Regions from separate parts of the Yimella sp. RIT 621 genome, predicted to be linked through region 2. Evidence: predicted binding sites of a transcription regulator. Region 2 holds the regulator's gene; the other holds the start of a gene.
What was found. Region 2 encodes LexA, which represses DNA repair genes until DNA is damaged. Its sites were predicted from a motif close to TCGAACANNTGTTCGA; they were not measured.
Positions count from the first base shown of each region.

Region 1: ruvC (crossover junction endodeoxyribonuclease RuvC) is a predicted target of LexA. The motif match lies at 1,291-1,306, and genes of this name have one in related genera.

Region 1 covers NZ_SEIP01000001.1:118,575-121,982, reverse strand. Annotated here, with positions in the region: gene EU513_RS00615 (YebC/PmpR family DNA-binding transcriptional regulator) at 67-825, shown strand; gene ruvC (crossover junction endodeoxyribonuclease RuvC) at 1,317-1,883, shown strand; gene ruvA (Holliday junction branch migration protein RuvA) at 1,880-2,485, shown strand; gene ruvB (Holliday junction branch migration DNA helicase RuvB) at 2,482-3,408, shown strand, end outside.
Region 2 covers NZ_SEIP01000001.1:344,462-347,869, reverse strand. Annotated here, with positions in the region: gene EU513_RS01720 (LysR family transcriptional regulator) at 1-50, opposite strand, end outside; gene EU513_RS01715 (Sir2 family NAD-dependent protein deacetylase) at 395-1,285, shown strand; gene lexA (transcriptional repressor LexA) at 1,286-2,029, opposite strand; gene EU513_RS15660 (hypothetical protein) at 2,026-2,181, opposite strand; gene EU513_RS01705 (LysM peptidoglycan-binding domain-containing protein) at 2,342-2,722, shown strand; gene nrdR (transcriptional regulator NrdR) at 3,103-3,408, shown strand, end outside.

The DNA of each region.
Region 1 (3,408 bases), 230 kb from region 2:
TCCGGTCAATTAGGATGGCCGACGGCCTGTGGGCCGAAGCGAACGTACGAGTGTGTAGAGGGAGACATGAGCGGTCACTCCAAATGGGCGACGACCAAGCACAAGAAGGCTGCGATCGACGCCAAGCGGGGCAAGCTCTTCGCAAAGCTCATCAAGAACATCGAGGTGGCCGCGCGTCAGGGCGGCGGTGACCCCGCCGGTAACCCCACGCTGTACGACGCGATCCAGAAGGCCAAGAAGTCGTCGGTGCCCAACGACAACATCGACCGCGCCGTCAAGCGTGGTTCGGGCGCCGAGGCGGGCGCCGCCGAGTACATGAGCCTGATGTACGAGGGTTACGCACCCGGGGGAGTCGCGCTGCTCATCGAGTGCCTGACCGACAACAAGAACCGCGCCGTGGCTGAGGTGCGCACCGCGCTGCAGAAGAACGGCGGCTCGATGGCCGACTCCGGCTCGGTCGCCTTCCAGTTCCATCGCAAGGGTGTCGTCATCGTCCCGAAGGGCGACAACACCGAGGACGACCTGCTCGAGATCGTGCTCGACGCCGGCGCCGAGGAGATCAACGACCACGGCGAATCGTTCGAGATCGTCTCCGAGGCAAGCGATTTCGTTGCCGTGCGTGAGGCGCTGCAAGCGGCCGGTGTCGACTATGACTCCGCCGAGTCGTCCTGGCTGCCGACCGTCGAGGTGCCGCTCGACAAAGAAGGCGCCAAGAAGATGTTCCGCGTCATCGAGGCGCTCGAGGACTCCGACGACGTGCAGAACGTGTTCGCCAACGGTGACGTGTCGGACGAGGTGCTCGCCGAACTCGACGCCGAGGACTGATCCCGTTCCACCTCGAACTCGACCCGGCAGACTCGCTCCGCCGGGTCGAGTCGTTTCTTCCTCGATGATGGGTCGGTGCCCGGACTGCTGACCCTGAATCTCTCCAATCCGTCGCGCGTGAAGGCGCAGGCGCTCCTGCACTGGCTGTGGCCGCGCGCAGAAGACGTGTGGGTGCTGACCGAGATCGGCGGCGGCGAGGGGTCACGGTTGATCGAGGCCGTCTGCCGCCAGGCTGGGTACTCGGTCATGTCGTCGGCCGTGATCACACCGGACTCGGCTGCCGATACGACCACGCGTTCGTCACCGAAGGCTCCGTCGTCCGGCGATGCGACCGCGATCAGACACCGCGGATCGAGGGGCACACCGATCATGCGGCGCTCGTGCTCGATGTCGATGCACCCGGCTCATCCCAGTCCGGCGCGCCTGCGTGAATCGCCCCGCCGGTACGGGTTAACGTTCCTGGAACCGAACATTTGTGCGAGGAGTGGACTGTGCGTGTACTCGGCGTCGACCCGGGGCTGACCCGGTGCGGCATCGGAGTGGTCGACGGCGGCATCGGGCAACCGGTGCGGCTCGTGGGCGTCGGCGTGATCCGTACGCCCGTCGGCGACGACCCGGCCGAGCGACTGCTCACCCTGCAGACCGAACTCGACCAGTGGTTGTCCGACTACGAACCGGACGTGGTCGCGGTCGAGCGGGTCTTCGCCAAGGCGAACATCAAAGGGATCATGGGCACCGCGCAGGCGTCCGCCGTGCCGATGCTCGCCGCCGCGCGTCGCGGGTTGCCGTTGGTGATGCACACACCCAGTGAGGTGAAGGCGTCCGTCACCGGCAACGGCCGGGCCGACAAGGCCCAGGTCACTTCGATGGTGACCCGTATCCTGCGGCTCGAGGTCGCGCCCAAACCGGCGGACGCCGCGGACGCACTCGCTCTCGCGATCTGCCATGTCTGGCGCGGGGGTGCGCAGGCACGCATTGCGAACGCCGCTGCTGCACAACGAAACTCACGACCGAAAGAGGCTCCGTTGGTCCGGGCGTCAAACAGGTACGCGCGATGATTTCTTCCATCCGCGGCAGCGTGTTGAGTGCCGGTCTCGACAATGTCGTCGTCGAGGTCGGGGGAGTGGGCCTGCTCGTTCACACCACGCCCGCGCATGCAGCGTCAGCGCGCGTCGGCACCGAAGCGACCTTCTTCACCACGCTGGTCGTGCGCGAGGACTCCCTGACGTTGTACGGGTTCGGCGACGACTCCGAACGCAAGCTGTTCGAACTGGTCCAGACCGTCAGCGGCGTCGGTCCCCGGCTCGCACTGGCGATGCTCGCCGTGCACGCACCGGATGCCCTACGCGGGGCGATCGCCGGTGGGGATGTGCCCACGCTGATGAAGGTGCCCGGTATCGGCAAGAAGGGCGCCGAGCGCATCGTGCTGGAACTCAAGGACAAGGTCGGTGCCCTCACCGGCGGCGGATCTTCCTCGTTGCCGCAGCCGCAGGTGCCTGCCGCCGACGAGACGCAACAACAGGTCGTCGATGCGCTCGTCGGCCTCGGCTGGTCCACCAAACAGGCGCAGGACGCCGTCGCCAAGGTCACCAAGGCCGACGACGCCCCCACGGATGTCTCGCAACTGCTGCGAGTGACCCTTCGTAGCCTGGGCCGATGAGCGAGTACGACGACTCCTCCTACGAGGCCGGCGCCCGCATCGTCGACCCCGGCGTCGCACCCGATGAACGCCACTTCGAGGCGGCACTGCGTCCGAGGCGGTTGGCGGAGTTCCCCGGCCAGCCACGGGTCAGCGAGCAACTCGGACTCGTGCTCGCGGCGGCGAAGCGTCGCGGCACGACGCCCGACCACGTCCTGCTGTCCGGTCCGCCCGGCCTCGGCAAGACCAGCCTGGCGATGATCATCGCCGCCGAACTCGAGCAGCCGATCCGCATCACCAGCGGCCCCGCCATCCAGCACGCCGGTGACCTGGCGGCGATCCTGTCCTCGCTGGCCGAGGGCGAGGTGCTCTTCCTCGACGAGATCCACCGTATGGCCCGTGCGGCCGAGGAGATGTTGTACCTGGCGATGGAGGACTTCCGCGTCGATGTCATCGTCGGCAAGGGCCCTGGCGCAACGGCGATCCCGCTCGAACTGCCGCCGTTCACGGTGGTCGGTGCGACCACCCGGGCCGGTCTGCTGCCGGCCCCGTTGCGAGACCGCTTCGGCTTCACCGGACACCTGGACTTCTACACACCCGAGGATCTCGCGGCCATCCTGCACCGCAGTGCCGGTCTGCTCGGGGTCGACGCCACCCGGCAGGGCATCGCCGAGATCGCCGGACGCTCCCGCGGCACACCCCGTATCGCCAACCGGTTGCTGCGGCGGGTGCGCGACTATGCGCAGATCCATGGCAGCGAGGTCGTCGATCAACCGTCCGCCATGGCTGCGTTGAAGCTGTTCGACGTCGACGAGAAGGGCCTTGACCGGCTCGACCGCGGCGTCCTGGAGACGTTGTGCAAGCGGTTCGGCGGGGGACCGGTCGGGCTCACGACCCTCGCGGTGGCCGTCGGCGAGGAACCCGACACCGTCGAGACGGTCGCC
Region 2 (3,408 bases):
CCCTCGTCAGCGATGGCACGAATCACCCGGAGGCCGGCAGCGTCGATCATGCGCACCAGCCTACAAACCGTTCGACCGACCCGCCTGCTCAGCATGAAATCGCAGCGCGAGCCGCAGATCCTCACCGGTCCAGTGCCGAGTGCATCATCCAGGCCACCGCCGCACCGCCTCCGGCGCGGCTGATCGGGGCGGTGGCCCCTGTGCGCCACCACCAGCAACAACGGCAGGATCAGGGGCGAAGGGGCCTCGGTCGTGTTCGCGCGTCCGGCCGTGGAGACAGCTGTCGCCCATCACCGCGAGCCAACCCAGCGTGACCCACCCCGATAGCGTACGAACCGATGCGCCCGCCGGCTCTCGATGAGCCGCGGCCTCGAACTCGGAACAGACCCGACCCATGGAGAACGAAGGTCCGATGGACGACCGCAGCCACCTGGCACACCTGCTCCGCGAGGGCGACGTGTTGGTCATGACCGGGGCCGGGCTGTCCACCGAATCCGGGCTGCCCGATTACCGCGGACCGGACGGGGTACGCCGTGTGGAGCCCATGACGGTGAGCGAGTTCCGGGCCGGAGTCGCTGCGCGGCAACGCTATTGGAGCCGGTCCTATGTCGGATGGGAGAGGTTCCGGACGGCGCGGCCCAACGAAGCGCACCGTCACCTCGCCGCGCTGGAGAAGGCGGGCCTGTTCGAGACGACGATCACCCAGAACGTCGACGGCCTGGCCCAGCAGGCAGGGTCCCGCGATGTCATCGAGTTGCACGGCAACCTCGGGCGAGCCGTCTGCCTGAACTGCCGGGCGCTTGCCGACCGAGAGTGGATCCAGCAGCAGTTCGCCACGCGCAATCCGGTGTTCGCGCAGGACGCCGAGAGGGCGCGCGACCTGCCGCTGCGCCCGGATGGCGACGTCGACATCGACCCCTCGCTGATCCATGACATCGAACTGGTGGTGTGCCCGACCTGTGGCAGCGACCTGCTGAAGCCGGACGTCGTGATGTTCGGCGAATCGGTACCCAAGGATCTGGTCGCCCATTGCTTCAACCGTCTCGAGCGGGCAAAGTCGCTGCTGGTGGTCGGATCCTCGCTCGGTGTGATGTCCGGCTTCCGTTTCGCGCGGCGTGCTGCCGAGCGCGACATCCCGATCGTGCTGGTCAACACCGGTTGGTCGCGAGCGGAACATCTGGCCACCAGACACGTACACCGCCCCCTGAGCGAGGTGCTGCAGGAGGCGGTGTGGGACGTACTGGGTGACGTCGACCGGGACGCGAGCGGCGATCGACGCCGGTGATCAGACCCGCCGCAGGACGGCCGTGACCTTGCCGAGGATCACCGCGTGGTCACCGTCGATCGGGTCGTACGCCGGGTTGTGCGGCATCAGCCAGACCTTGCCGTCGCGACGCTTGAACGTCTTGACGGTGGCTTCGTTGTCGAGCATCGCGGCGACGATGTCGCCGTTGGTCGCGGTCGGCTGCTGGCGCACGACGACCCAGTCGCCGTCGCAGATTGCGGCGTCGACCATCGAGTCACCGACCACCTTGAGCAGGAACAGGTCGCCCTCACCGACGATCTGCTTGGGCAACGGGAAGACGTCCTCGACGACCTCTTCGGCCAGGATCGGCCCGCCGGCCGCGATGCGTCCGACGACGGGCACGTAGGAGGCTGCCGGACGCTGGTCGCCGGCGCCGGTCTCGTCGATGGTGGACTCGTCGCTCGAGGTGACGCTGGAACCGCCACGCACGCCCCGCTTGTCCTGCTGGTGATCGGGGGAGATGACCTCGATCGCGCGGGGACGGTTGGGGTCACGGCGCAGATAACCCTTGCGCTCGAGCATCGACAGTTGGTGGGCCACCGAACTCGGGCTGGTCAGGCCGACGGCCTCACCGATCTCCCGCATGCTCGGCGGGTAGCCGCGCCGGTCGACGGAGTTGCGGATCACTTCGAGGACCTTGCGCTGGCGGGTGGTCAGCGCTACGCCGCCCTCGTCGTCGGGCAGCTGGTGGATCTTGGCCATTTCGTCTGCGTCCTTCGTCATGCCGTCGGTGAGGTGGTGCGGGCGGGTCGATCGGTACGGCCCTTCATGCCCCGGGTGATGCGTCCTGGACGACCGATGAAGCTGCTGTCGGCGAGCCGTGCAGCGCTCTTTCGAAGGAGGTTGTCGGTGGTCGGTGCCAGGCTGCGGAGCATGGAAAGAGGCTATGCGGCTCGGACACAGTTTTCAAACATTTGTACGAGGCGTGTCTCGCATCATTCGAACAGCCGTGCTATACATCGTACAGACGTTCTATCGCACACGTGTGCGAAGGAGAACTTGATCCGGCGCCTCGCGCCAGGGACGGAGAACATCATGAGTGCAGTTGCTCGCTGGGATCAGCCGCGTGTGGTCCGCACACCGCAGCGCCGGCGTCACCTGACCCTCGTGCCGTCGAACCAGCCGGTCGCGCGACTCGGCCGGGACGAGGTTCGGCTCACCATGCGCGGCCGTCGCGTGCTCGCCGCGCTCGTGCTCACCACCCTGATCGCGGCGGGCTGGGGTGCCGGGCGGGCCTTCGCCTCCTCGCCGTCGGCGACGCAGTTGGTGGTGCAGCCGGGGCAGACGCTGTCCGAGGTTGCGCACCAGGCCTACCCGCAGTTGCCGGTCGCCGAAGCGGTCGTGCGCCTTCAGCTCGCGAACGACCTCAATACTCTGCATGTCCACCCGGGCCAGTCGTTGACGGCTCCTCGCTGACGACGACTTCGCTCCCATGGCGCGCCCCGTCTCCCGATCGTCGGGAACGGGGCGCGGGTGTGTCACGGGGCCTCGCGACCAGTTCGCGAACGCCTCGGCGCCGTGACCAGCACGTTTGGTGAACGTGCCGGATCGGCGGAGAGACTTTCCGATCCCCACCTTGCATCTTGGGGTCGAAGCGGAATAACATCCCTACATCTAGTAGTTACACCGATGTAAGTTGTCCACATGTAGGTCCCCAGGATCTCAACAGGAATGACGGGCTTCTTCACCGGTTATCCACAAGAACATCCCCAATCGGGCCGATCAAGGCCTCGTGGCCCGGGCATTCCTATGCCCTTGCGAGCCGAACCGACCCGGATCATCACCAGGAGGTGACCATGCACTGCCCGTTCTGCCGACACGACGACTCCCGGGTCGTCGACAGCCGCAGCAGTGATGACGGCACCTCCATCAAACGGCGTCGCCAGTGCCCGTCGTGCGGCAAGCGGTTCTCCACCATGGAGACCGCCGGCCTCACGGTGGTCAAGCGGTCCGGCGCCAGCGAACCGTTCTCCCGGCAGAAGGTGCTCGTGGGCGTCCGCAAGGCCTGCCAGGGCCGGCCGGTGTCCGAGGACCAGCTCGCCCTGCTGGCGCAGGAGGTGGAGGAGAGCATCCGCTCCGGCGGCGCGGCCGAGATCGACGCG